One region of the Paenibacillus sp. EPM92 genome, then DNA from elsewhere that is predicted to be linked to it. Evidence: riboswitches for the same ligand, from Rfam matches in the RefSeq annotation. Region 1 holds a riboswitch; the other holds the start of a gene.

The links. Region 1 has a riboswitch for cyclic di-AMP ahead of JMF85_RS02955 (resuscitation-promoting factor). Riboswitches for the same ligand answer to the same signal wherever they lie in the genome.
Region 2: it holds a riboswitch for cyclic di-AMP, as region 1 does, so the genes downstream of both, JMF85_RS21560 (hypothetical protein) here and JMF85_RS02955 (resuscitation-promoting factor) in region 1, are expected to answer to the same signal.

The regions. Positions count from the first base shown of each region.
Region 1 covers NZ_BCPS01000018.1:8,241-23,166, forward strand. The annotation lists gene JMF85_RS02900 (50S ribosomal protein L25) at 584-1,222, opposite strand; gene glmU (bifunctional UDP-N-acetylglucosamine diphosphorylase/glucosamine-1-phosphate N-acetyltransferase GlmU) at 1,655-3,055, opposite strand; gene spoVG (septation regulator SpoVG) at 3,215-3,499, opposite strand; gene JMF85_RS02915 (RidA family protein) at 3,622-4,008, opposite strand; gene purR (pur operon repressor) at 4,014-4,853, opposite strand; gene ispE (4-(cytidine 5'-diphospho)-2-C-methyl-D-erythritol kinase) at 5,031-5,885, opposite strand; partial or broken gene JMF85_RS02930 (small, acid-soluble spore protein, alpha/beta type) at 6,230-6,406, opposite strand; gene veg (biofilm formation stimulator Veg) at 6,627-6,899, opposite strand; gene yabG (sporulation peptidase YabG) at 7,098-7,961, opposite strand; gene rsmA (16S rRNA (adenine(1518)-N(6)/adenine(1519)-N(6))-dimethyltransferase RsmA) at 8,032-8,961, opposite strand; gene rnmV (ribonuclease M5) at 8,958-9,512, opposite strand; gene JMF85_RS02955 (resuscitation-promoting factor) at 9,627-10,718, opposite strand; cyclic di-AMP (ydaO/yuaA leader) riboswitch at 11,046-11,224, opposite strand; gene JMF85_RS02960 (TatD family hydrolase) at 11,460-12,227, opposite strand; gene JMF85_RS02965 (HD domain-containing protein) at 12,259-13,542, opposite strand; gene JMF85_RS02970 (AbrB/MazE/SpoVT family DNA-binding domain-containing protein) at 13,926-14,180, shown strand; gene rsmI (16S rRNA (cytidine(1402)-2'-O)-methyltransferase) at 14,298-14,926, opposite strand, start outside.
Region 2 covers NZ_BCPS01000082.1:90,006-104,931, reverse strand. The annotation lists gene ppaX (pyrophosphatase PpaX) at 39-683, shown strand; gene JMF85_RS21575 (zinc-binding dehydrogenase) at 972-2,006, shown strand; gene JMF85_RS28445 (GapA-binding peptide SR1P) at 2,293-2,454, shown strand; gene thiM (hydroxyethylthiazole kinase) at 2,623-3,435, shown strand; cyclic di-AMP (ydaO/yuaA leader) riboswitch at 3,505-3,643, shown strand; gene JMF85_RS21560 (hypothetical protein) at 3,811-4,155, shown strand; gene JMF85_RS21555 (DedA family protein) at 4,236-4,838, shown strand; gene JMF85_RS21550 (diguanylate cyclase domain-containing protein) at 4,957-6,360, shown strand; gene JMF85_RS21545 (FAD-dependent oxidoreductase) at 6,572-7,954, shown strand; gene JMF85_RS21540 (GntR family transcriptional regulator) at 8,181-8,858, opposite strand; gene JMF85_RS21535 (sugar ABC transporter substrate-binding protein) at 9,325-10,389, shown strand; gene JMF85_RS21530 (sugar ABC transporter ATP-binding protein) at 10,617-12,164, shown strand; gene JMF85_RS21525 (ABC transporter permease) at 12,197-13,228, shown strand; gene JMF85_RS21520 (GMC family oxidoreductase) at 13,372-14,926, shown strand, end outside.

The sequences.
Region 1 (14,926 bases):
CTGTAGGGCGTGGAGCGCTTTTCGTCCCCCTATTCCCGCGCCTTAACGGCGGGGAACGGGGGACACGCTGTCATGCGGCGTTCTTACCCGGTGTTGTGCCTGCGATCGAGCAAACTCCGGCAATCGAGCGCAAGACGGCCATCCGAGCGTCGACTCGCCCCAGGCCTTTGGCCTGAGCTTACTTCGAGTGGGGCAGAGCGGGAGCACATCCCGCGCGTTTCACCCGCGCGCCCGTGCTCGAACTGAATTAATGCGAGTTCCCAGCCAGCGCGGCCTGCCTTTGCGTTAGTGCGGGAGCACATCCCGCGCGTTTCACCTGCGCGCCCGTGCTCGAAGTGAATTAACTCGAGTTCCCAGCCAGCGCGGCCTGCCTTTGCGTTAGTGCGGGAGCACATCCCGCGTGTTTCACCTGCACGCCCGTGCTCGAAGTGAATTAATGCAAGTACCCAACCAGCGCGGCCGTGCCCATAGTGCTAGAGCATGACTCCCGCAACCTCGGCCGCGCCTGTGCTCGTTATGCGACGCTCGGCTTCCCGGACAGCAAAAAACGTATCGATTCGCATCGATACGCTGGACTTCTCGCTTATACGGTCTCCTCGGATTTGGCGGCCGCTTCGGCCGGGGCATCCTCGGTTTTTGCGCCAGGCTCTTCGTCCACGGTTTCCGGCTCCGCTTTTTGCGGCGTCAGGATGGTGGCCAGGACGTCGTGCTCGTTGGTTTTGATTTCGATTCCAGCGGATAGCTGTAACGAGGAAACCAGCAAATTTTCGCCGATGCCCAAGGAGCTGACGTCCACTTCGATCACGCTCGGGATTTGTGTAGGCAAGCAGCGTATGTCGAGCTCATGAAGCTGAATTTGCAGAATGCCGCCCTCCTGGACGCCGATCGCCTCGCCGGTGTACTCTAATCGAACTGTAGTGTTAACCGGCTCATCCATGTTGATTTGATGGAAATCGACGTGCAGCAGCTGACGGTTAATCGCATCGCGTTGGATTTCATTGATCATCACCGGCTGTTTGCCGAGCTGCGGAACATCCAGTTCGATAATCGCATGCCGGTTTGCTTTGATCAGGGCAAGGAGCTCCTTTTGATCGATGGCAATGGATGTTTGGGGCACCTTTTTACCATAAACGACAGCCGGCACTTTACCTTCTGCGCGCAGACGGTTGCGGTCACCCTTCGTTCTGCCGCTGCGAGCTTCCGCCTTCAATGTTGTAGCCATAGGAATACCTCCTTCATTTGGGGACAAGCCCTAACTTCTACTACTTTACCCAATTGAAGGAGGTCTGAAACGTCTTTCCTCAAGAAAACGCTCCGCCCCGGCGGATCGCTATTCGTCTCCCATTCACGCCTCCAGAACAAATAGCGGAACTAGAGTTCGCTCATTGCTCCAAATCCGGCAATTTTCGCCGAAAAGGGGCAAATCAGATACCCTGGCTCCGCTATTTCCCTTCAAAGGGAGAATTATCGCTTAATAACACATCACCGTTCCGCTATTCGCAGAACAACAGGGAATCGATTAATCCCGCCGCGAATAACAACTCAATCGTCCGCTTCCCTAACCATGAACCGTAACTTCGACCTGTCCCCGGCTAACGCCAAGTCCGAACCGATCCGCCACCGCAGGGGATCGGCGGCTACCTTACGCCTGCCGCTACTGCTTCTTCGACGACGCCTTCTTGGCGGCGAATTTAGCACGCAGCTTATCGGCATAACCCGCCTTGTTCACCTGCCGCTCACGGGCGATCGCCAAATCCCCGGGCTCCACGTTGTTTGTAATGGTCGAACCGGCAACGACATAAGCGCCCTTGCCCACCTTTACCGGCGCAATCAGGTTCACATTGCTGCCGACGAAAGCGTCGTCTTCCACTTCCGTCACCTGTTTGTTGAAGCCGTCGTAGTTGACCGTGATGGCGCCGCAGCCGACATTGACGTTACGGCCGATTACCGCATCGCCGATGTAGCTCAAGTGGGACACCTTCGTATCGTCTCCGAGCTTGGCGTTCTTAATCTCGACAAAGTCGCCGACCTTCACGTTCTGACCGAGGTCCGCGCCCGGCCGCAAATAAGCGAACGGCCCGACCGAAGATCCCGCGCCGACGACCGCATCCTGAAGCACGGAATGCTTCACGGTCACTCCGGAGGCGAGGCTGCTGTCGGCGATATCAGCCTGCGGCCCGATAACGCAATCTTCGCCGATAACGGTGCTGCCGCGCAGCACGGAGCCCGGGTGCACGACCGTATCGGCACCGATCCGCACGTCGGCTTCAATATAAGTCGCAGACGGATCGATGATCGTAACGCCGTTCAACATATGCCCGCGGTTGATGCGCGCGCGCATCGCTTGCTCGGCCTCCGACAGCGCCAAGCGATCGTTCACTCCGATCGACTCGACCGCATCGTCCAGCACGTAACCCTCTACCCGTTCACCTTGGCCATTCAGGATGCTAATGACGTCTGTTATATAATATTCGTTTTGCGAATTATCGTTCTTCACTTGCGCCAAAGCCGCGAACAGCTTGCGGTTGTCGAAGCAGTACGTGCCCGTGTTGATTTCCTGTACCCGGCGCTGCTCCGGCGAACAATCCTTGTCCTCCACAATCTTCGTCACATACCCCTGCTCGTCACGGATAATGCGGCCGTAGCCTTTCGGCTCCGCCACATTCGCCGTCAATATCGTAGCGGACGCCCCGCGCTCCTGATGAAGCCGGATCATCCCCTCCAGCGTTTCATTCGAGACGAGCGGCGTATCCCCGCAAATGACGATGGCAAGGCCTTCCTCATCGCCAAGCAGCGGCTTTGCCTGCAAGACGGCATGACCGGTCCCGAGCTGCTCTGCTTGCAGCGCATATTCGGCGCGTTCTCCCAAATAGGATTTCACCGCTTCCGCTCCATGCCCTACGATAACGACTGTACGCGATGTATTTAAATTTTCGAGGGTGGACACGACATGACCGACCATCGGTTTACCGCAAACCGGATGCAGTACTTTGTATAATTTCGATTTCATTCGCTTACCTTGGCCCGCTGCGAGCACAATGCCTATAATGTTCAAAACGATTCAACCCCTAATCCTTATAAAAAATAAATCCACATCATGTTATGCGAACGCTATGCACAAAGCGCAATGAAATAAATATGCCATAATCCCAATATAGCTCACTTACCTGTAAAAGAAAAGAGAGCCTGTCCGGCTCTCTTAAATTGTAAACGGTTAAGCACCTTCTTCAATAACTTCTTCTTCCGTAGCAGCACGATCATATTCAGCCAATACGGCGGCCTGAATTTTTTCACGTGTGGAAGAGGAAATCGGGTGTGCGATATCTCTGAATTCTCCGTCCGGAGTCCGTTTGCTAGGCATCGCTACGAACATCCCGTTATTACCGTCAATGACTCGAATGTCGTGAACGACAAATTCGTTATCGATGGTAATGGAAGCAATAGCTTTCATTCTGCCTTCGGAATTCACCCGGCGAAGTCTGACGTCAGTAATTTGCACCTCTGTGTTCACCACCTTTTTCCATCTAGAAGACTTGAGTAGTAATTCCACATTTTAGTGCAAATTCCTGCTGCCAAACTGAGATTTTTTCTCAATTTTATAAATACTTTATATATTGCAAATTATTCGACATTTACCGCGGCAATGAGCTCTATTTCGACAAGCACATCTTTCGGAAGACGCGCTACTTCAACCGTCGAACGAGCCGGCTTGTGGTCGCCGAAGTACGAAGCATAGATTTCATTCACCTGAGCGAACTGGTTCATGTCTTTGATGAATACGGTAGCCTTCACCACTTGACCGAACGACGAGCCCGCTGCGGCTAAGACCGCTTGCAAATTGCGAAACACTTGATGCGTTTGCTCGGCAATTCCGCCTTGCACGAGTTGGCCGTCCAGGCCGAGCGGAATTTGTCCCGATGTAAACAACAGATTGCCGAATTGAACGGCTTGCGAATACGGACCGATGGCGGCAGGCGCCTGATCGGTTGCAATGGTTTGTAACGCCATAATTTTCACTCCCCGCGAATTTCGCTTTCTTTAAAATAAGTACCTGGCACTACTTTAATTTGACGCGACTTCGGATCTACCACAGAAAGCTTGGCGAGCGAGATATAATCCTCCACCAGGTGCTCTTCCACCTCGCCGGACTCCACAAACACCCCTACGCCTTCCACCGTCGCTTTAAACTCTTGCAGCAAATCCATCATGCCCTGAATCGTTCCGCCTACGCGCATGAAATCGTCGATAATCAGTACTCTCGACTCCTCTTTCAAGGCGCGGCGGGCAAGCGACATCGTCTGAATGCGCTTATTGGACCCCGACACATAGTTGATGCTTACAACCGAGCCCTCCGTCACTTTACTGTCGCGACGAACGATGACCACCGGCAAATTCAAATAAGTGGCGGTCGCATAGGCGAGCGGAATCCCCTTGGTTTCCACGGTCATCACGATGTCGATGTCTCTCTTCGCGAACACGGACGCGAACAGCTTCCCGATTTCGTTCAAGATCATCGGCTGCCCGAGAATGTCGGACATGTACAAATAACCGCCGGGCAAGATGCGCTCGGGCTGTTCCAATTGACGGCACAGCTGGTGAATGAACTGCAGCGCGCCGGCCGCCGTCACTTTCGGTATGTACTGAACGCCTCCGGCTGCTCCCGCGAGCGTCTGCAGCTCGCCGAGGCCCTCCTCTTCGAACACTTCTTTAATAATCGCCAAGTCTTCGCTGATGGAAGATTTGGCCGAATTATAACGATCTGCGAATGTCGTTAATGGAATAAGCGTGTGGGGGCGAATAAGCAAGTATTGGGTCATCTCCACCAATCTTGCGCTTCTTTTTAATTTTTTCAAGAGTGACCCCCCTTTGGCCAGATGCAAAATAACGATCTGCTGAAAATCCGAATGTTATAATCAAAATATATCATCTTTATACGGGTTTAATCAAGATCATCCCGTTAAAATATTGTGACATTTATGTTATGTAACATTACACATTATCAAATTATGTCACTTAAAATTACATAAACATCACGTCAACAAGCGAACCGCATATACGTCTTTGCAAAAACCGCGGAGCCCATTGTAAATCCGAGGCACCTTCGCCTCCTTGGATACTAGCCCGAAGACGGTCGGCCCGCTCCCGGACATGAGCACACCGTCAGCTCCCAAGCGCACCATCACTTCCTTCAGTTGTTTGACTTCCGGGTACAGATCCAGCGTGACCTCCTCGAGCACATTGCCGAGACGGGCGCACAGCTCGTCGAACCGCTTCTCCCGAATCGCGTCCAGTACGCAGGCGGTTGAAGGATGGTTTTTGATTTCGGACGCTTTCAGCTTGCCGTAAATTTCCGAGGTGGACACATTAATCGGGGGCTTGGCCAGCACGACCCAGCACTGCGGAGGCGATTCGATCGGCTCCAGCTTCTCTCCGCGCCCCCGGGCAAGCGCCGTTCCTCCGGTTACGCAGAACGGCACGTCCGATCCCAGCTCGGCGCCAAGCCGCTGAAGCTCTTCGGTCCCTATGCCGAGCTTCCATAGCTTATTCAGGCCGCGCAGCGTCGCCGCCGCATCGCTGCTTCCCCCGGCCAACCCGGCGGATACCGGAATTTTTTTATCCAAATGAATATAAACGCCCTGCCTCACTTCGTAACGTTCCTTAATCAAACGCGCCGCTTGAAACGCTAAGTTCTTCTCATCGAGCGGTATGTAGCCTGCTTGACTGGAAATAATGATCGTATCCCGTGGAAGCTCCTGCATCTCGATACGATCGGCCAAATCCACCATCGTCATGACCATTTCGACTTCATGAAACCCGTCGGCCCGCTTGTACAACACATCCAGGGACAAATTGATTTTTGCCGGCGCTTTCTCGAACACTTTCATAACACACCTTCTTTACACCTGTCTGACTTTTCCTGCCATGAGGCCGAATGCCATTTATGTCATTTAACCTAATACTATACCAAAAAGGAGACAAAAAAAAGCTAAAGCCCGGGTTTCGCGCTTTAGCTTCATGTTTCGACCGTTCGTTATTGTCCTGTATATGGCGAATAGGAAGAGGCGTTCGCCGGAGTGCCGTGCGAAGCCGCGTAATACGGCACATTCTGCACCGGATACGAAGAAACGCCAGCTGCAAAGCCGGACGGTCCGAACGAGACCGGAGGCGGCACGGGCTGCTGCATAGCAGGACGATATGGCGTCTGAACCGCCTGCGCTTGCACCTGCGTCTGCCGGGCAAGCGTTTGCTCCGCGATCTGAATGGCCCGCTTCACCATATTGCCGGCATCCTTCGTGCGAATTCCGCCCCAACCTTCCCGCTGCACCGTTTCATAGAACCCTAAATCTTTGGCCAGCTCATATTTAAATTGTTCCGACATCACGCCTCTGCGGCTTCTACGCCCCATATCCGAAACCCTCCTTCAAAGGATGAATGTTCGAGTTATGAGGTTAGTATGCGCCCGCCGCAGCAAATTCATACGAATGCAACTTTACGTCTCATCCGAACGTCTTAAAAAGCGAAAGGACGAATAAGCGCCGAGTCCGCAGCACACAGCGATTCACATGGATAGGGCTACTAAAGAAAAACGACTGACCACCTAACGATCAACCGTTCCTTATGTAACCTTATTGCTGTATTGTAATCCGTACTTCTCCGTCGTCGTTACATACTGTGACTTCGACAGATTCCGTCAGTATGTCCGCATAACTGTAAGAAACTCGCTTGAAGGTTTGCTGTTCTTGATCCAGCTTCACAATGAAAACGGAAGGGTAGGTTTCCTCCAAGACTCCGGAGCGTTCAACCGTCTTGCGGCGGCCACCATTCGCTCTAAGCATTATCTTCTGTCCGACATGAGGTTCCAAACAACGTTTGATCTCCAATAGCGCATTTTTAGCCATTGACTGCTACCACCTCTTTCCTTCTAGATTATTATAACGCAACATAGGTAGTATGTCAATTTAAGCGAAATATTATATCAGCGTCTTTGATTAGTTGTCAACGATTATTTTCCCTGATTTTATGCGGTTTTACGCTAGGCGCTTCCGTATTCGTTCACCAAATTGTCGAATAAAAAAGAAAAAGCACCATTTCGGCGCTTATTTCGGAGTGGCATATTGAATTTTCGGCACGCCTCTTCGGTAGCTTCCCAGCGATTCGATGCCCCCGATCCCTTCGAGACCGCTGTGCGTCAACCCGATGACATCGACTATGTTTACGGTTTCTTTGATCGGCGTATAAGCTACTTTCACCGCAATGCACAATGGATCAAGCGCATGGATCAAGACGCGGGCCGGCGAGCTGGCAAAGTTCGCTCCCGCCTGCAGCAGCGCTTCAAAGTGCGATTGGCAAGCGCCTGCGACGATCGTTAAGGCATCGAGACTTTTCTCGAACTGCCTGGCGGCTTGAACCGCATTTACGAAGTTATGCGAATTCTTGTAACTGCTAAGCTTGGTAATATCGCCTGCCGGCCGATGCTTTACAAAGCCGTCGTGCCCCGTTATGACCACAATGTCGGGGCGTACCAGCGGAAGCAGCCGATACACCGCATCGGCCATATTCGCCTCGGCTACGTAATACCCTTCGGCGGGAACCCGCAATTCACCGTATAAGTTCATGCACTTGCGCAAATAATTCGGATCGCCGTCCAAATGCAATACTTTGCCTGGCATTTCGAAGTAAACGGGATGTTTGGCCGGCTCCCCCGCCGGCCAGCCGGGCGGCCCTGTCGTCGCCGCCGCCAATCCGTTGCGCGGCATCGTGTCCATCCATTTGGGACGTGTAATTGCTTTATCGAGGTAAGGATCGAGCTGCGGCATCACTTCCAGATCGACAAGGGGTGCATCGGCCAAAAGCCTAAGCTCCACTCCCCGAAGAACCGCCAGCTGTTGCCGGATTTCTTGAATTTTAAAAACGATATCACCACCATACGACTTCCGAGTGACCAGGTCTCCCTGCTTCATGGCTGCATCGCCTCCCCGTCTATCGTATGGCGGTTCTAGGCATTTGGTGCAGACGTTTCGCCCAGGATCGTTATTTGGCGGTTCTTGCCGTCTTCAAGTAATCGGCTAAGCGGTGCGACAACTTTGCATACTCTTCGATCGACAGCGTCTCGCCGCGCCTCGAGGGTGCGATTCCCGCATCCAGCAGCAGACGTTCCAGATCGGGCTTCGATTCTTTATCGAAATATTTGGCCGCCAAGTTGTTGTAAATCGTCTTGCGGCGCTGCACGAAGCTGGCCTGCATGACGTCAAAGAAGAACGCCTCGTCTTCGACTTCCACCGCCGGCTTCTCTCGCACCTTGAGCTTGATGACCGCCGAGTCCACGTTCGGCTGCGGAATGAACACCGTTTGCGGCACGATCGCGACCACTTCCGGTTCGCAATAATACTGTACGGCGATGCTGAGCGAGCCGTATTCCTTGCCTCCGGGCTTTGCCGCCATTCGCTCGGCCACTTCCTTCTGGATCATGACGACAATGTTCTCGAGCGGCAGCCGCTCTTCCAGCAGCTTCATCAGGATCGGGGTTGTCACATAGTAAGGCAGGTTAGCGACAACGCTTACTTTCGATACGTCTTGAAACTTATCCTTGAACAACGCCTGCAGGTCCACCTTGAGTACGTCCCCGTGCACCACTTCGGCCTGCGGATAAGGCGCCAGCGTCTCCTCCAGCATCGGCAGCAGCCGCTGGTCGATCTCGACGGCTACGACTTTGCCCGCACGTTTAGCGAGCTGCTGGGTCAATGCCCCGATGCCCGGACCAATTTCGAGCGCGCCCTTCGTCTCGTCAAGCTCGGCGGCAGAGACAATGTTGTGAAGCACATTCTGATCGATCAGAAAATTTTGTCCGAGGCTTTTCTTGAGCACAAAGCCGTACTTCTGCATCAGTTCCTTGGTTCGCTTCGGCGAAGCGATATCCTCGGACGCTTGTCCGTAACCCGGTTCATTTCCGTTTCGACTCATGACGTGGCACCCTCTTTTTCATTCAATTCCCGACGGGCCGCTTCAAACTCCTCCCGGGAAATTTGAAACATGCGGCAGCGGTTATAAAATTGCTTCCCGTTGCAATAACCGATTCCGAGACGATTGCCCATCGCAAGTCTCCGGGCGGCCGCACGAGGATGCACGATCAGCCCGGCCTCCATCAGATCGTCCCATGTGATAGCCGACTCTTCGTTTCGACCGTCGGTCCTCACGTTGGCCAGTGCCGTGCGAATCGCTTCGACCGATGCGTTCTCGACGCCGATATCGCCCTTGCTTGTCGCCGCCTCCTGCGTCAGGAAGGCATGCTTCGCGCCGGGTACTTCCTTCGTAATAATTTTGCGAATACGCTCCCCGGCATGATCGGGATCCGTGAATACGATTACGCCCCGCCGTTCTTGCGCAAGCTTAATGCGTCGAATAACGTCCGCATTGATCGCCGAACCGCCCGTTTCGATGGTTTCCGCTTCTACCGCTCGTTTAATGGCTACCGTATCGTCCTTACCTTCCACTACGATAATTTCTTTAATCATGTGCACGTACCTTCCTTCGTGAACAAGAGAAAAAGAAGAGGGACGCCTCACGAGCACCTCTTCTTATCTGCCGATCTATATATAATGAATGTAGTCTTTCCGAATTGCAAGCGCCTAATCCGCCGACGGTTTTTTGGGACCGATAATGTATACCGTATAACCGCGCTTCGTACCGAAACGAGTTGCATAGTCACCGTTCTCGAAAAAGACGTCGATCTTGTTCCCTTTCACAGCGCTGCCTGTATCTTCGGCTCGGCGGAAGCCGACGCCCTCGATATAGACCCACCAGCCGATCGGGATCACTTTAGGATCGACTGCAATCGTGCGACCTTCCGTTACCTTCGCGCCCGAAGAAGTTACGCCGTATTGCGGATGACTTTCATCCTTGCCGGTGGATGACACCCCCGCCGAATAAGCGGTTAGCGTAACGTTTTTGATTACTTGCTTGTAGCCGAATTTGACGCCGTTCTTGGTCAACTCCTCGACGTTCGGCGATGAAGAGGACAGAACGACAACCGGATTTTTCGTCCCAACGGCCACAATGCGTTGTTTGCTCTCGGTTTGTACTTGCTGATCCACGACCTGCTCCGACACAAGCACGCCGTCTTCATACACTTTCTCCAGCTTCTTCACAAGGAGGCCCTTCTGACCTTCCTGCAATACTTGCTCTTTGCCCTTTAACAATTGGGGCTCGCTCTTGGTTACTGTATCGAATGCGATCGGTTCTTGCACATCTGCTGTTTCTTTCGTCACGCGGACAACCTTCAGTTCCGCATGAGGGCTTACTTCCGTTTCCTTAGCCGGAATGACTTTATCGAGCTCGCCCACAGGGACGTTCAAATCCTGCAGAGCGGCCTCTACCGTCTTGCCAACCGTGTAAACTGTCTTCGTCTCGCCGTCGGCGGTTAATTGCACCGGCGTCGTATGCGTGATCGCAATGCGGTCGCCCGATTTCACCTTTGCATCCAGCGCATGGGAAATACGGTCGTTCTCGCTTACTGCGATTCCTTGCTCATCCAGTACTCGTTGCAGTACCTCTTCCCGGGTTTGGAACGTGCGTTCCTGTCCGTCTACAACGATCGATACGCGCTTAATGGCCGTACCGTGCAACATCATCAAGAACATGAAAGTCATAGCGAATGAAATGAGAGCGATAATCGAAATCATACGCAAGTTTTCATGCGTCCATCGCAACGCGAAGGTCATGCTGGATGATCGTCTTACATGGGTTTGCCCTGGTGTTTCAGCGCCCACTTGTTCGGTCCTCCTTAAAGCCTCGCCATTCGAGTGTTATGCATGATAAGATTCTGACGCGACTATGGTAAATTGTTTGATTGCCATTACCAACGTTTGTGCTGCTGACATCAGAGTATCCACTTGCCTGCCGTATTCACCCCCCTCGGGTGTAAAGAGTAGCCAGCTTGGACACGAATCCCTTTTACGGGAAACACAAAAAAAAGTCAGCGGAGAAGAGGAACCTTCCCGTGACTTTTCTCATTTTGTCCAAATGAAAATAAAAGCACACGACAATGCGTTACCTCTCTCTAGACGCTTACGAGGTTAGCTGACGGATTCGGACTTGAGAGTCGCCCTACCCCGGGACAGTTGCCCGCCCCAGAGATTCACCCCTAAAAAACACCTTGGCAATCATGAATGGACCGCCGCGATGTGGTTCCCCCGTTTTCCTTTCGGAAACTCAGCGATGTTGGAATTCTGGTAATCGTATGAAGTTATTATTGAGTGTACGACGCGAGGGGTTTGGTTGTAAAGTATACAAACGTATAAAAAAAGAACGGTTTTTACCCATTTTCGTTTAAATATACTCATTACATGAATAAAATACATCTATCTCTCATTCGCACGAACCGATTTAGCTGTTTTCTTTATTTTTCTCGATTCGCTATAAGTAACAGCGTTTATGCAAGCGTTTCCCAGAGCCCAACACACTCACTTTAAACGAAAAAGTTCCATCGCATTTCGAGTCGTCGCTTCGGCTAATTGCTCGATCGAAATGCCCTTGATTTCGGCCGCCGTTTCGGCGACAAGACGGACGTAAGCGGACTCGTTTCGCTTGCCCCGATATGGATGCGGAGTTAAATAAGGCGCATCGGTTTCAATCAAAAGCCGGTCCATCGGCACCTTCTCGAGTACCTCTTTCGGTTGCTTGGCATTTTTGAAAGTTACTGGGCCGCCGAAAGAAATGTAAAAATTCATATCGAGACACATTTTGGCCGTCTCCCAGCTGCCGGAGTAACAATGCATCACGCCGCCGACCTCCGCCGCTTTCTCCTCGCGCAGCGTTTGTACGACGTCTTGATGCGCATCGCGGTTATGGATCGCAATCGGCAGGCCGACCCTGCGGGCCAGACGAATTTGTTCGCGGAATACCCGATTCTGTACGTCTTTCGGCGACGTATCCCAATGGTAATCAAGCCCGATTTCGCCGATGGCAACCACTTTCTCGTGACGACACAACGATTCGATCCAGGCGAGATCTTCTTCCCTCATATCTTTGGCTTCCGTCGGATGCCAGCCCACCGTCGAGTAGATGAAATCGTACTGCTCAGCCAGCGCCAAGGAGCTTGGAATCGTCTCCCGATTAAATCCAATATTCACGATTCGACTTATTCCGTTGTCTCTTGCGCGCGCAATCACCTCGTGTCGGTCTTCATCGAATTGCGGCGCATTCAGGTGTGCATGTGTGTCGATTAGCATAACGTTTTCTCCTTCATCTTCTATATGTCGTTTAAGATCTTAGCAGCTTCCGAATTTCTTTATCCAAAGCTGGAAGATGTTTCAATACGAGTTCCTGCGGGTAATACAGGTGGTATTTTCCGTTCTGGATCCCGCTGATCGAACGCACGATTTCGGATTTTCGCGAGATTTCCGTCAACGTGTCGTGCGCATCGAGCAATAAAATCGGCAGTTTCTCATCCTGTTCGCCCGGCCGGTACACATCATAGGATTGATCGGACGGGAAATCGACTTCCAGGTAATAGGAGGGATCTAATCCTAGATTGCCCATTTTTTCACGAAGCCGTTCCAGCATGCCGACGTCCATAATTTCCAGCGTTACATATTTGAATAAACGCCGCTGCAAGAAGCGTGAGCACAAATCAGCCAACACCGCATCCTCTTCCATCGTCCATTGCATCAGCACCGTTTGCATCAACGCTTCATCCAGCAAATGGTATTCTTCCGTGGTCAGCCGATTGCCGAACAAGCTGGGCAGCGGTTCGAGCAGAAAGTGGAACGGATACCCTTCTTCAAACAGTTGTTTGGCTCTTTGAAAAATTTTATGCAGGACGACTTCCGCGCTTCGGGTAACCGGATGGAAGTACACTTGCCAATACATCTGGTATCGGGACATCAAATAATCCTCAACGGCGTGCATCCCGCTTTCCTTAACTACGATATGTCCTTGATACGGCCGCATCACGCGCAAAATTCGCTCCAGATCGAAGGTGCCGTAATTTACGCCGGTGAAATAAGCATCGCGCAGCAGGTAATCCATCCGGTCCGCGTCCAGCTGACTCGAGACGAGGCTGACGACGATTTCTTGCTGGTACGTCTTGGCAATAACGCCCGCTACCTGCTGCGGGAACGTCGGAGAAACGCGTTTCAGCACTTCGTTGACTTCCGTGTTGCCGAGTACGATTCGGCATGACCAATCCTCATGGTGAGTCCCGAACGTTTTCTCAATCGAATGCGAGAAGGGACCGTGTCCGACATCATGCAGAAGCGCCGCGCACAAGCATAACAGACGTTCTTCTCTCGGCCAATCTTCATATTGATTACGCTCGAACTGCGAGATGATTTTGCGTGTTACTTCATAAACACCCAGCGAATGCGAGAACCGGCTATGCTCGGCGCCGTGAAAGGTGAGAAAACACGTTCCCAGCTGACGGATGCGGCGCAGCCGTTGAAATTCCCGGGTATTGATGAGATCCCAGATCGTCTGATCCTGCACATAGATATACTTGTGAACCGGATCTTTAAACACTTTTTCTTCTTCCATCGGTTGTTGCATGGTATCCCTCCTCGCAATTTGCAGGTTTTGATCGACAATATTCCGCCAAAACATTGAAAATTGTCGAATGTTGTCGATTTATTTATTCCAAATTTTTGTTTCGACACGGCGTATAGATTTACATTTTATGGATATATAAAGAGACTTTTGGTAAGTAAAACCAACATTTTGGCTCTACTAGTAGCGTTATTCTATTCCATGTTATACTAATCTAGCAGCCAGGTCCATAAATTGTCACTTGGTGTTGCATTTTTAGGTTGACTATTTTGGGAATGGTTGGTATCATAGGTTTAAAGAATTATGTCGAAACATGACGATTATTTTCATTCCGCTTCGCATTCATTCTAAAATAAACAACTTCTGGAGAGGGGAATTTTATTATTATGATGAAATCAACTGGTATCGTAAGAAAAGTCGACGAACTTGGTCGTGTTGTTATTCCAATCGAATTGCGCAGAACGCTTGGCATTGGCGAGAAGGACGCTTTGGAAATTTATGTAGACGGCGAGCGCATCATGTTGAAGAAATATGAGCCGGCCTGTATCTTCTGCGGAAACGCCGAGAACGTCTCTTATTTCAAAGGAAAAATTGTTTGTCACGAATGTTTATCTGAAATGCCAATACCTGTGACAAAATAAAAAAAATAGGTTATAATATAAATAGCAATATTAACTATGGTAATTCTAACCTTTTTCATATCTCCTCTATATCCCTGATTCGAGCTTGCCCCGAATCAGGGTATTTTTTTGTGCCGATCAACCTTGATGCAGCAAATTATACAATTCGCGTTTCGGAACGCCGCGCTCCTGCGCAGCCCTCCTAAGCGCTTCCTTATGGTCCAGCCCGTCCGCTTCGTATCGGGCCACATGCTCCTCAGGCGAGAGGCCGGTCCACCACGCCGTCTCCTCCGGGATTCCCCCGTCACCCGCCCCGCCGCGAACGATGAAGCAGTATTCACCCTGCGGCGGATGGTCAACCAAATAGGCGAGGCATTCGCGGATCGTACCGCGGACGGCTTCCTCATATTTTTTCGTTAGCTCCCGGGTCAGGCAAACCTCCCGTTCTTCGCCAAGAACTTCCGCCATCCGCGTCAGCGTCTTCACAATCCGGTGAGGCGATTCATAACCGATCACTGTAGCCGCTTCCCGTCTCCAGGTGGCAAGCTCCTGTTCCATCGGTTTGGCGTCACGCGGCGGGAACCCGACGAACAGAAACCGCTCCGTCGGCAAGCCCGACATGATTAAAGCGGACAACGCCGCGTTCGCTCCCGGAATCGGGACCACCGCAATGCCCGCCTCAATCGCCAGTCTGGCTAAATCGGCCCCTGGGTCGCAAATGGCGGGCAGCCCCGCATCGCTGACCAGCGCGATATCGTCTCCGCTCT
Region 2 (14,926 bases), on a different contig from region 1:
GGACGGGCCGTAAAATAGATGGAGAAGGTGGGAGGACGTTGTTTACAACGGTTCTTTTTGATTTGGACGGGACAATTGTCGATACGAATGAGCTGATTATCCGTTCCTTTATGCATGTTCTGAAAGACGCTCCCCATGCGGAAAGCTGCAGCCGGGAGTTTATCGCCCAAAGCATGGGGCTGCCATTAAGAGAGCAGCTCGAGGTCTATACAAAGTCAACAGAGGTAGAGCCTTATATAAAAGCTTACCGAGCGTATAACGAGACCCATCACGACCGTTTAGTGAAATCGTTTCCTCATGTGAAAGAGACGTTAGAAGCGCTGCACGAGGCAGGTATCCGGCTAGGCGTTGTGACAAGTAAAATAAAGAAAACGGCCGTGATGGGGTTACAAGCAACCGGACTGCTGCCCTATATGGATACGCTTGTTACGGAAGAAGACGTCCAAAGAGGGAAACCGGACCCGGAGCCGATTCGGAAGGCGCTTGCCTTGCTGGATGCCTCCCCGGAGCATACCTTGATGGTCGGCGACAGTCACTATGACATTTTGTCCGCCCGTGGCGCGGGAGTAGCTTCCGCCGCGGTCTCTTGGTCGCTCAAGGGAGAAGCGTACTTGAAAACTTTTTCTCCCGATTTTGTGATTCGGGATATGAGGGAACTGAAACGGATCGTTGGCGTCGAATAGTGTCCGGCAGTTTCCGAATAAATAAACGGAAGTATTGACACAAATGCGCAACCATGGTATTTTTTTCTTGTATAAATTTTGAGTTATTCATCTCACTATCGGTGCGAGGCGGCAGCACATTCGACTGGAAGCAGGTGCGCCGGAAAGCGTTGGACCGAAGAAGAAGCATTGCCATAACATATTCGGGAAGCCCGGCAGTCATGCTGGGCTTCTTGAGCAAACGCGTAGTGCTGCCCGCCGCGATTGGCCTGGACGTTCTGCAGCCTGAACATACCTGAGGAGGAAACAATGATGAAAGCGCTTGTACTGGAAGGTGCCAAAAATTTGATCCTGAGGCAAGTCGAAGATCCGAAGCCGGCGGAAGATGGCGTTCTGCTGAAAGTTATGGCGAATGGCGTATGCCGAAGCGATCATCACTTTTGGGAAAGCGGTCTCGTTCCCGTTAATATTCTCGGCCATGAATTTAGCGGCGTTGTGGAAGAGGTAGGCAGCAAAGTGACCCGGTTTAAGAAGGGCGATCGAGTCACGGTGCCGTTTTCCGGAAGCGAAGGCTCTTGTCCGCATTGTGTAAGCGGCCATTCCCATCTTTGCGATTCGCTCTTGATGCCCGGCTTAACGTATCAGGGCGGCTACGCCGAATATGTGGCGGTTCCTGTCGCTGACCGGAATATGATCCATTTGCCCGAAGAAATCAGTTTTGCCGAAGCATCGGCCCTGGGCTGCCGATTTATTACCGCTTTCCACGGCATCGTGGACCGGGTTCAGGTGCTTCCCGGCGAGTGGGTTGTTGTTTACGGCTGCGGAGGGGTAGGTCTATCGGCGGTCAATATCGCCTCCGCTATGGGGGCGAATGTGATCGGCGTGGACATCAACGATGCCAACCTCGATTTGGCGAAGCAAATGGGAGCCGCTTACACGGTCAACAGCAGGACGACCGATCCGATTGCAGCCGTCAACGAAATGACACAAGGCGGAGCGGATGTGTCGGTAGACGCGCTCGGGCTGTCGCAGACGGCGGTTAGCGCGATCAGAAGCTTGCGCAAGCGCGGCCGGCATCTTCAAATCGGCATGACGTCGAAGCAGGATGCGGGGGCCATCGCGATTCCGGTCGATGAGATGATCCTGAAAGAACTTTCTTTCATTACGAGCTTCGGCATGCCGGCGCATCGCTATCATGCTGTACTGCCCCTCGTATCCAACGGGAAATTGACGCCGGGGAAAATGGTGACGCGAGAAGTTTCGCTTTCCGAGGTGAACGGCATATTCGAGGAAATGAGCAGCTTTACAAATACGGGAACGTATGTCGTCACCAAGTTCGGGTAAAGCGGCGTTGGCCGGCAGCTGCCGGTATAGTCGTGTTGGCGGGCGCCGGCAATGCAGGTCAAACTCGGCGAGTTGTGAGCAATAAAGGAAGATTTTCTGCTATTCCGTGTGTACTTAATGAAATTACAACCTGAATTAAATATTTTATTCGAGATTATCGTTAAATATAACGACATAAATAAGAAGAATAGTGTATAATAAATAGGAATAACATGTTATTGAAAAGGCGAATGCCAGCTTGGCTGCCGAGCTAATCCGACTTCATGAAAGAAAGGATGGATCATGCATGGAAAACTCCTCGATTAGCGTAGACCTGGGTGTAATCTTGTGTAAGCATTGCGCTGAAATTATTGGCACGTTCGATTCCGAGAAGGTGACTACGTATTATTCGGATTGCCAGGAGCCGGACTGCTTGGAAACGAGAAAGAACACCAATAACCAACAATGAAAGCTATCGGGAAAGCTCTGCAACATGATCAAACCTAACGGGATTTGAAGCTCTCGCGGGTGTATGGCGGGGGCTTCTTTATTTATATCTGTGCGCTCGTATAAAGCGCTTGGCAAACCATCCGCGATATGAGATAGTATCATGTAACCGGAAGAAGGGGATGGGGTAATGAACGTTCAATATTTCGCGGATATTCTTGATAAGGTGCGGATCCATAAACCGCTCGTGCACAATATTACGAATGTAGTCGTAACGAATTTCACGGCGAACGGCCTGCTGGCCTTAGGAGCATCGCCGGTTATGGCATATGCTCACGAAGAGGTTGCAGAGATGGCGCAAATCGCCGGCGCCCTCGTCTTGAATATAGGCACGCTGGACGACCGTATCGTTCACGCCATGCGGATCGCGGGGCAATCGGCGAACGCGCATGGCGTTCCGATTGTTTTCGATCCGGTGGGAGCCGGGGCGACGGCATATCGCACGGAAACGGCCCGTTCGCTCATGAAGGAGCTGCGGATCTCGGTACTTCGAGGCAATGCTGCGGAAGTGGCTAACGTCGTCGGGAAATCGTGGAGCATTAAAGGCGTGGACGATGCAGGCAGTGCGGCCGGGGAAGTGCCTGCGCTTGTCCGGCAAGCGGCGCGGGCGATGAGCTGTGTCGTCATCGTCACAGGCCGTGACGATTATGTGAGCGACGGCGAGGCGACGTATCGGGTGAGCAATGGTACGCCGCTGCTGACCCAAGTGACCGGAACAGGCTGCTTGCTGACTTCGGTGGTCGGCGCCTTCCTTGCGGTGGAGAACGATCAAGCGGCTGCTGCTGTGGCGGCATTGGCTTATTATGGGGTTGCCGCAGAGCGAGCGGTCCAGATCGCCGGCTCCGACAATCCGGGCAGTTTTCAGATCGAATTGCTGAATCAGCTGCACAAGACGGATGGCGAAGTTGTACGTCGGCAGGCGAAAATAACTCGCGTGGAGTAAGCGACCGGAACAACTTCTCAATGAATTTCAAGATTTTGGATTATTGACTTGCGAATAGCAGTTTTGTATGATGAAATCACGCTTAATTTCCGGTTTACACGAAACCGGAAAGCGGGGGAACCAATGAAATTGGGGCGAATCATTCCATGTAGGGAACCATCTTTCCCGAGCCCGACAGCTAACCTCGTCAGCAGTAGATGGGTCAAATTGTGTATGTATGCAGACTTGCATCGTTGACCCGTGAATCCGGGTCTTTTTGTGCTCCAGACCCGTCGCAGTCCAGGACGATAAGCGCTAGATGATAGCGCATCCTGGCTGGATTCGGGTCTTTTTTGTTTTTATGATAACATCATAGCTTAAGTAAGGAGGATCATGATGCTCCAGCGAATTACTTCTTCCCACCTGCAAGAACTGACAGATGTTCAAAAAGAATACCTGCGAAACCATTGGATACCACAAGAAGGCGAATATATAGCTATGGGTGACCACGAAGAGATGATTTATTACTTGAACGGGGTCGAGAAGCATAAAGCGCTTCCATTATTAACGATCGGACAAATGTTAAGCTACTTAAATAAACATGACCATTCCGTCCGTATTCAACATGTTTCCGGAGAATGGGTCGTGCAGACCTCTATGATTGAAACGAAGGCTATTGAATTAAGTCATGCTTTATGGGAAGCGTTTAAATCGGTTTTGGACAAGAACACAACACGATGATGTTGTGTTCTTGTTTGTATGAGACCTGAAACCGTCGATTTTTTTTCGCGTATTGCTAAGGAAACAAGATGAGGTGAGTAATGGAACAGATATTATTGGAGTTTATTGGCTATTTCAAACAATTATCGTACATAGGCGTCGTTTTGGCGCTGACGTTCGAGTTTGTTCCGGCAGAGCTGGTTCTTCCCCTCGTCGGTTATTGGGTCTATGAAGGGGATATGAACTTGGGGCTGGCTATTCTGGCAGGGACAGTCGGAGGGGTAACAGGACCCTTGACTCTATACGCATTAGGAAAGTATGGGGGGAGGCCGGTGATAATAAAGTTTGGCAAGTTCTTTTTTATACGGACGAAAGAGATCGATAAGGCCGAACGATTTTTCCATAAGTATGGGGCGGGCGTAGCTTTTCTGGGCCGGTTTATCCCGGGGGTTCGGACCGCTGTTTCGCTTCCGTGCGGCATGGCCAGAATGAGTGTCTGGAAGTTCTCGTTATTTACGTTTTGTGCCATGCTGCCTATAACGAGTTTATACGTTTATCTTGGGTACAAGCTTGGTCCCAATTGGCACGAGGTCGGGGAGCTGGCGAAGGGGTATTTGTTCCCGGTTGCCGCCGTGATTGTGGCCGGTCTTCTCGTTTATTCAGCTGTGAAATTATTCAATCGCAATAAAGAAAGAACGACGTAGGAGACGAAAGACGGTGTGGTTTTTGAATGGTAAAATTTTAACGGGCATGGAGGATGCGGATGGTTCATGTCGAATATGTGAGTAATTATTTTACCTTCACGGAACTGAGATGGTGCCCATGTTAGAACATATAAAAGATAAGACAAGTGATTACCTGCTGACATTAATTCAAATCATGCCTGATATCATTGTTTTTAAAGACGGTAAAGGGGCATGGGTTGAAGCGAATGATGCTGCGCTGCAGTTATTTGAGTTAGACCGTGACGCGTATAAGGGGAAAACAAATCTTGATTTTCAACGTTCTAAGCCGCATATGGAAGAGTTTTTTCATACATGCGAAGAAACCGACAATGAAGCCTGGAGACGAGGCAAAACGATTCATTTTGAAGAAAAATTCAAGCGTTCCGACGGCTCGACCGTAATTATCGAGTTTATTAAAGAACCTGTTATGGCCGAGGATGGTCGGCGGGAGTGGTTAATTGTTGTCGGCCGCGACATTACTGAACGAAAGTTAATTCAAGATCATTTGAACGAGCAAAATGTGGTTCTGGAAATGGTTGCCAAAGGCAGGCCGCTACAAGATATTTTAGGTCACATTATTGAATTTGTAGAGAAGCAAACAGAGGCTGTTTGTTCCATTCTGCTGCTTGATAACGATTTATTAAAACATGGAATGGCTCCCCGTCTTCCGGCTTCTTTCTTGCGGGCTGTAGACGGCATACGAATTGGACCGGACATGGGTTCTTGCGGAACCGCCGCCTATTATAACAAAAATATTATTGTATCTGACATTGAGAATGATCCGTTATGGCGGGATTTCCGCGAGATTGCGCTGGATCACGGGTTTCGGGCTTGCTGGTCTGTCCCCTTTACGGATAAAGACAATCAGGTGATCGGAACATTCGCTATCTATTACAAGACTCGAAAATCTCCCGAAACCAGGGAACTCCAAATGATCGAGCGTTCCGCTTATTTAATAGGGCTGGTAATCGAACGTAATAAAGCGGAAGAAACCATTCGAAAATTGGCATTTTTCGATTCCTTAACTGAACTCCCCAACCGTAAATCGTTTCAACATATCCTTGAAAAGACGATGGCCGAAGCCAAACAAAAAAATCAATTGTTTGCCGTGCTTTATCTGGATTTGGATGGATTCAAATTCATTAATGACTCGATGGGTCATTCCGTCGGCGATCTTCTTCTGCAGCGTGTGTCCCAGCGCTTACAAGATCTTGTATCGAATAAAGGGATTGTTTCACGTCAAGGCGGTGACGAATTCACCATCCTACTGCCAAATACGTCAAAAGCGGAAACGGAAGCTTACTGCCAGAAGATTATGGAGGCATTGAATGCACCCTTCCGTATTCAAGATCATGATCTGTATATTTCAACAAGCATTGGGATCAGCATGTTCCCGTTTGATGGAGAAACGATAGAAGCATTGGTAAAAAATGCGGATATGGCGATGTATCATGCGAAGAGGCAGGGCAGAAATCACGGAATGCCTCGCCATGAAGCTTGACCGAGCCGCAAAAACATGAAGAAGCCCCTCTTCGGATGGGGCTTCTTCATGTTTTTGGGCTGAGATGTGTAAATATAAATATTGACAATTCATTGATAACGCTTTAATATACATGTATACAAGACGTTATACATGTATACAAGTGCTCCGCGAGGAGCAGCAATCAACCGACACTTCTACATATCGTAAAACTTTCAGAGGAGGGATTGTTATGCAAGTGCATGATCAATGGGATGTCATTGTGGTTGGCGGGGGAACGGCGGGGGCGCCGGCAGCTATTGCGGCAGCTAGAAACGGGGCCAAAGTACTTGTGGTCGAAAAGAATGGTTACCTGGGCGGGGCTTCAACTTCTGCACTGGTGTCGCCGTATGCGAACCATTATGACGCTCATGGCGAACCGACGATAGCCGGTCTTTTTAAAGAAATACTTGACTCCTTAAAGGAAATGGGAGCATGCCATGGTCCTATCCGCCCCAAGGAAGGGAACCCGCCTTGGGGGAAAAATCCCGTGATTACGCCTTTCGATGATGAATACCTGAAATTTGTGTTAACGAAGATGGCCAAAGATGCCGGAGTGAGCTTTTTATACCATACCTTGTTGAAGGATGTATGGGTTGAGGATGGCGTAGTGAAAGGCATTACGGTGTTTAACAAATCCGGCGCTCATACTTTATTCAGTAAAGTCATTGTCGACTGCACCGGGGACGCCGACGTCGCTGTGAAAGCGGGCGCCAAAACGGTAAAAGGCCGGGAAAGAGACGGGGAAAAAATGCCCGTCACCGTGTACTGCCGAGTCGGTAACGTGAATGTCGACCGGGTCGAAGAAGAAATCAAGAGAAACCGGGACAATTTCAGATGGTACGCGATAGGCAGTGCGGAAGGAGAGCTTCCTGCCGGCAGCCAGCGTAAACAGCTGTTTTGTTCAGGATTTTGGCAGGAAATAGCTGCGGCTAAAGAAAACGGCGAATATAACATAGGCAGAGAAACCTTGAATTTGTTTACAAACGTAAGGGAAGGCGAAGTTACCGTTAATGCTACCCGCGTTAATTTCATAGATGGGACCAATGCGTCTGAAGTTACAGCTGCAGAGGTGGAGCTGCGATACCAGACGATGTCGGTTGTAGATTTCTTAAGAAAACGAGTGCCTGGTTTTGAAAAGTCATTCCTCATCAAGACGGCCAACGAAGCAGGCATTAGGGAAACCCATAGAATCATCGGCGAATATATACTCACGCAGGAGGATGTCGTGAAGGGTACAAGGTTTGATGATGTCGTGGCGCGCGGTGGATATGCTATCGATATTCATAATCCCGGAGATTCGAAGAGCACCTGGATCCAGGTTGACGATAGCTACGATGTACCCTATCGCGCGTTATTGCCTGTTGAACTGGAAGGCTTGCTGGTCGCCGGCCGTTGTATTTCCGCTACGCATGAAGCGGCTGCTGCCGTCCGAGCGATGCCATCCTGCGTGGCAATCGGCGAGGCTGCAGGAACTGCGGCTGCTCTCGCCACGACGAAAGGGCTTACTCCGAAAACAATCGATGTCCAGGAATTAAAACAGGTGCTAACTCAAAATGGCGTTTTACTTGCTTGATGCCGGCTGCTCTTATTCATCACGTTCATCTCCTATGATGGAGATCATCTTCGATCGGGCTGCTGACCAAGGTCAGCAGCCGTTCTTTATTATTGGGGATAACGATCGGCGGGGCTTTGTTCATCATCTGAGAACGCATCAAAAAGGGACCCTCGAGTTTTTCTCGACGATCCCTTGCTGAAGGTGCTTTGTTGTCTTTTTCAAACGGGACGATTTGCCTGCTGAATTAGAACATCGCTTTCAATATTTCCTTGGTCGTTGTGAAATGCTGACGTAAAATTTGAACCGCCAATTCGTTATCGCCTTGCTTGAGATGAGTCAGAATCTGGGAGTGGTCATCCTCCAGGTTTTGGGCCAGCTTGTAGTTTGTTTTGGAGTACAGGCTGTACCGGGATATGGTGTCCTGAAGCGAATCGACAAACTGCTTTAATTTGTTATTTTGTAAGGCGGAAATGATGGTGAGATGAAATTCCGAATTGGTTTTATGAAGCTCCTGCAAGTTTTCCTTTTCAAGGTGGACCTTCGCCATTGTAACGCAATTTTCCAGCTGTTGGATAATTGCGCTGTCGTCTGCTGTAATTTTGCGGAGGGCCTCCGCTTCCACGATCAAGCGTATGTCATAGATTTCTTCGATTTCCTGAATCGTCGGGATCGATACAATCACTTTACGGCCTGAAAGTACGGAAACCAGATTTTCGTTTTCCAAGCTGCGAAGGGCTTCCCGAACCGGGGTACGGCTCACCGATAATTTGTTAGCAATCAGATTCTCGCTCAGCAGCTGTCCGGGCTTTAAATTTCCGTTCAGTATCGCCTTCTTTAAGGTTTGATATACAACTTCTCGCAAAGGCAGGTAGGCAGGGAAGTCTTCAAGCGCTTCCAGCATGATTTCTTCTTGTAGAACCATTTCGTTCATTCCTTTGGTCTTTATAATAATTTCATTACTCAAATTCTAGTCGTATACTTGTATACATAGATTATAAACCAGAATCTGAAGTTAATCAATAGCCATCAGCAGGAATTCGTTGCATCGTGGCTAAATGGTTAGGGGGCTGCAGGCGAATTGCGATTGGATACGGCTGCTTAATGGGCGGAAATGAGTTGTGCTGAAGTCGGTTGATGGAAAATATCGCATAAAAACTGGGATATTTGTAGATAAATATATATCTTTCCACATTTAGTTTTCAGGCCTTGACAATGGTATTCACTTGGTATACTATTGTGACAACGCTTACATAAGTCAGAATGCTTGAAAAAAATAAGGCGGGATGGAGGAGCTCAACATGCCGGTTAGGTAGAATTGCCATCGAACGGAAGCTGGCCGATGCCGTCAATGTGGAAGCAAAAAAACTGAATAAAGGGGTGTGGTCCAAATGAAAAAGATGGGTCGTACTGTGTTAGGCTTAGGGCTTATTGCGTTAACTCTCAACGGTTGCAGCCAACCGTCCAGTGCGGGTGTGTCCGGGACAAAGGGAAGCGATAACCTCATCATCGGCTTCTCACAACACCGCATTGCCGGAAGCGATTGGTATAAGATGCTGATTGAAGGGGCCAAAGCTCAAGCCGAGAAACAGGGTGTGACGATCTTAGTAACAGACGCTGGAGGAGATGCAGTCCAACAGAACTCGGATATTCAGAACATGATGAGCAGAGGCGCTAAGGGCATTGTAGTGAATGCGCTTGATCCTCGAGGTATAGCCAATACCGTCAATGAACTGGAGAAAGAGGGCATCCCTCTCGTTGCGGTCAACACCCGTCTTAGCCCAGAGCTTGAGAAGAAGTCATACTGTTTCGTAGCGGAAGATCAGCTGGACACCGCTGCCTCGGCAGGTAAAGAGTTAGCGAGAAAAATCGCGCAGAAATACAGTAAAGACGAGAAGGTCAAACTGGCCGTCATTGGCGGCTACTCCGGCGAAAGTACGACGGCATTACGGCAAGAGGGCTTCCTCAAAGGCTTCAATGGCTACTTCGAAGCGAACCCGGGCTACAAAATTGAAATCCTTCCTATCCGCTATGGCGAATGGCTGCCGGACAAAGCTCGCGTGCCGGTTCAACAAATCGCCACGGCGAACCCCGATTTGAAAGCGGTATTCAGCATGAGTGACGTTATGCACGCCGGCATTGAGCAAGGCTTGCGGGAAGCCGGCGTTCTAGACAAAGTGATTATAGTCTCCTACGATGGCGCTATGGCTCTTGCCAAGAAGATGATGGACGAACCGAATGGTCCTCTCCAAGCGACTGTGTCGAACTCGCCGTACCTGCAAGGTGCAACGGCCGTTCAGATGGCGATAGACGTGGTCAAGGGGAACAAGACGAGCTGTCCGGGCGGAGCCAGATACACGGAAAACGTCCTTATCACCCCAGAAAACGCCAAACAGTTCTACGACCCCAACATCAGCTACTACTATTCCAAAGAATCTCTCACCAAACTTCAATAAAAGTATCCCGAACGGGAACATACATGCAGGATGCAGGAAAAGCCATATGACGAACGGTTAACAAGCGCAGTTTACCGGTGAGGTCGAGAAGGCATAAGACGACAGGCAGAGGATCAATGACTTCGAACGCCGGACGCTCGCTGGACGACGGTGAGCCTGCCGATCATGTGTCAGGCTTCCTTCGTCGAAGCGAGCACTCTCACAGATGTGAAAGGAGGCAGCGTCAAATGGTCGAACAAGAAGAGTTGGCTCTCTCCCTTCGAGGGCTCTGTAAGTCATACTCCGGTATCCAGGTGCTGCACCGTATTAACCTGGATATTCGCCGGGGTGAAATCCACTGTCTGGCCGGCCAAAACGGCGCGGGGAAATCTACGATCATCCGTGCGGTGTCCGGAGTGGAAAGGCCTGATAGCGGCACGATTGAGCTGGAGGGCAGACCTGTACGGTTCAACAATCCGCACGACAGTCAACGCGAGGGGATCTTCACTATTTATCAGGAGCTCAGCCTCGTACCGGGCCTCTCGATCGCTGAAAACATTTTTCTCAGCGACTTACCGCGTGGCGCCGGCGGAGTCTTGAATTGGCGAACGATGCGGGAGCGTGCCCGCGAGGCGCTTGAGTGGCTCGGCATCAACATCGATGTGAATCAGCCGGTCAGCTCGTTAACCACCGCCCAACAGCAGGGCGTTGAACTCGCCAAGGTGCTGCATGTGGCAAAAACGCTCCACGGTCGCCCTCCAATCATACTTTTGGATGAACCGACAGCCACCCTGCCTGCGCAGGACGTTAAACGTCTGCTCCAGGTGCTGAAAAGCCTTCAGAAACAGGGTGTGACATTCATCTATATTTCTCATCGAATGGACGAGGTTTTTGAAATCTGTCAGCGGATCACCGTATTGCGCGACGGCCGCAAGGTGGGAACGTACGAGGTTGATCAAACGACGCCGGCGGACATCGTCCGGGCGATGATCGGGAGAAACCTCGGGGGCTCGCTCTTGGGAGAATCGTTGGGGGGAGGCGAGAAGCCCCGTTACGGACTAGGAGGCGATCCCGGGCATGTCGCACTTTCCGTCGAGAACCTCCATGATGGCTCCGTTCTCCACGATATAAGCTTCAAGCTTCACCGTGGCGAGGTGCTCGGCGTGGCGGGTTTGGTGGGAAGCGGACAGTCGGAGTTGGCCGCTTGCCTGTTCGGCGCACGCGAACGGATAAGCGGAAAGATCACGATCAACGGTCGGCCGACGAAGCTCCGAAGTCCAAGCGAGGCCATCCGCGCAGGGATCGGACTTCTTCCGCAAAGCCGCAAAACCGAGGGCCTTGTGTTGAATATGTCAGTAACTGAGAATGTGACGATGGCCAGTTTATCCGATGTGAGCCGCTATTCGGTGATTAACCGCAACCGGGAGGAGCAGAGCGCTCGGGAACTGGGCCTATCGCTGAACATAAAGATGAGGGGTCCGGATCAAAAAGTCGTGAATCTTAGCGGCGGTAACCAGCAGAAAGTGGTGCTTGCCAAATGGTTGGCCAGCCAAACGAAAATATTGATCTTTGACGAGCCTACACGCGGCATTGATGTCGGGGCCAAAGAGGAGATCTACAAGTTGATCGGGGAGTTCGTGCGTGAGGGAGGATCCGTGCTGCTCATGAGTTCGGAGCTTCCAGAAACGCTTATGTGCGATCGTATTCTAGTCATCGCCCGAGGTCGGATCGTTGGCGAGTTCTTGCACGATGAAGTGGATCCTCACGGCGATGTGGTCATCGCGCAATGCTACTGATACAAGAATACAAGTGAAAGGTGGGGACAGTCATGCAGACGCTGAATAAGTCCAGTAAGGAAGAGACGTCGGTGGTATCGCGGGGGCCGCTGTTCGCTTCATCCGGCATCGTCGATCTCATCAAGCGAAGCTACCTCGTTATTTTCTTGGGTCTGGCTGTGGTGGCAGGAGCGATCGCCTCGCCCTATTTTTTGACCGGCCGCAATATCGAGAACATCATCGTGACTGGAGTTGTTGTTTCGATCCTGGCGATCGGTCAGTTCAAAGTCATTGTCACACGCGGCATTGACTTGTCGGTCGGTTCGATTGCCGCTCTGGGAACGGTGATGGTCGCTGTCCTGCTGCGGCAGGGGCTGCCGATTCCGATCGTCATTGCGTTAACTTTGGCCGTATGCGCTGCAGCGGGTTTGATCAACGGCATTGCTGTCGTTTACGGGGGCATTACACCCTTCATTGCCACCTTCGCCATGCTCAGCATCGCCCGAGGGGTTGCGTATCTCATTCAAGTCGGCACCCTGATTGAGGTCTCCAATCCAACCTACCTGAAGCTATTTACAGGAAGTCTCCTGGGAATACCGAACTCCGTCATTCTGGTTATTGTGGTGATGCTCGTCACTGCCTTTATTATGAAATATACAACCTTCGGCCGCCAGCTGTACGCCATCGGCGGCAACCCCGAAGCCGCCCGTCTCTCAGGGCTGCCCGTCAATCGCAATCTGATCACCACCTATGTCATATCCGGACTGTTCTCAGGTCTGGCGGGACTCATCCTGGCCGCCCAGCTTCAGCAGGGCAGCTCGCTGCTCGCCAAGGGATATGAGCTCAATGCCATCGCTTCCGCGGTAGTCGGAGGGACGTCGCTCTTCGGCGGGACCGGCAATCCGATCAGCGCCGTTATAGGCGGTCTCCTCATCGGCATCATTTCCAACATCATGAACCTGGTCGGCATCCTGCCGGAGCCCCAACTGATCGTGCTGGGATTGGTCATTCTCATCGCCGTATTCTTTACCGGCGGGGAAGGTCCCAAACGGCTTAATAAACTGATTAAATGGTTTCGGCGTTGAGGCGAAAGCGAGAGCGCAGGATTCACTGTCCCGGTTCGGCAGCATTCGTCAAGAACGGATGAAACCGATTACAAACAAGAAGAAGGAAAAGGATAACCTGCCAGAGAATTTATATTGTACATAAATTAGGGAGGGTACGAAGTATGAATTACGCTCATAAGCCAGATCCAGTCGACGTCCTCATCATTGGAACAGGAGCAACCGGCGCAACGGCGGCCAAGGTTTTGACCGAGTCCGGTCTGAAGGTCGTAGCGTTGGAACGCGGTCCATGGTTGAAGCCCGAGCAATTCTCCGGGGATGAACTGAAATTCCTCAACCGGAACTACATTTGGCCGGACGAGAAATTAAAACCGCGTACTTACCGGCCCGATGAGAACGCCCAAACGGTGGTTCGCAGGTTCTCGCCGACTCCCAACCTGGTGGGCGGAGGAACTGTACATATGAGCGGGTGGTTCCCGCGCGCTGCGAAGTCGGATTTCATGCTTCATACCTTGCACGGAGATGTCCCGGGCGCCAGCCTTGCCGATTGGCCTATTACCTACGAAGAGCTCGAGCCGTATTACACCAAGGTGGAGTGGGAGTTCGGCGTATCCGGGAAGGGCGGCTTGAATAAGTACGAGGCACCGCGCAGCAAAGAGTACCCTTGCCCGCCGATGCCGTTGTCCCCTTACGGGAAGGTGTTTCACGAGGCATGCTCCAAGCTGGGCTATAATTCATTCCCGATGCCTCAAGCGGTAATTACGAAGGAGCACAAAGGAAGAAAGCCTTCTAACCACTCCGGGTTCGTGCAGCAGTTCGGCGACCCGACAAGTGGCAGGTCGAGCACCTTGCATACGTTTGTTCCGGAAGCGCTTTCGACGGGGCTGCTGGAACTGCGGCCCGATACTTACGTCCGCGAAATTACGCTGCACAAGGACGGACGCGCCAAGGGAGCCATCTATATCGACGAGAACGGACGCGAGGTCGAGCAGGAGGCCAGCATCGTGATTCTAACCTGCGGGGCCATTGAATCGGCACGCTTGCTGCTTGCGAGCAAGTCGAATTTATTTCCGGACGGACTGGCGAACAGCAGCGGTCAAGTGGGGAGAAACGTGACTTTTCATGAGTACATCTTCGCCATCGGCTTGTTCGATAAGGAAATTCACGACCCGCTTTACGGCTGGGCGGGATCTTATGTGAATGGAGCTTCCATGGAATTTTACGAGACGGATCAAAGCCGGGGACATATTCATGGTTCGCTGATCTGTGCGTCCGGCTTGGGCCTTCCGGTGAACTGGACCTTTCCAGGACGGCCGACCTGGGGCAAGGCGGCCAAGGACACAGACCGGGAGCTGTTTAACCACAGCATGAAGATCGGCGTCCTCGTTAACGATCTGCCCCGGGAGACCAACAGGGTTGAACTGGATCCGGAGGTTAAGGATGCCTGGGGACTCCCGGTCGCACGAATAACGCATACCGCTCACCCTAATGACATCCGTCAAGGGAACTGGCAGGTCGATAAGAACATCGAGATATTGAAAGCGGCCGGCGCGAGCAAGACCATCCCCGTGTACATGGAGGGCATTAACGGCAACACCTGCCATGAGCAGGGCACAGCCCGGATGGGTAACGACCCCTCGAAGTCCGTGTTGAACAAATGGTGCCGGGCGCATGACGTCGACAACCTGTACGTACTTGACGGGAGCTTCTTACCGAACC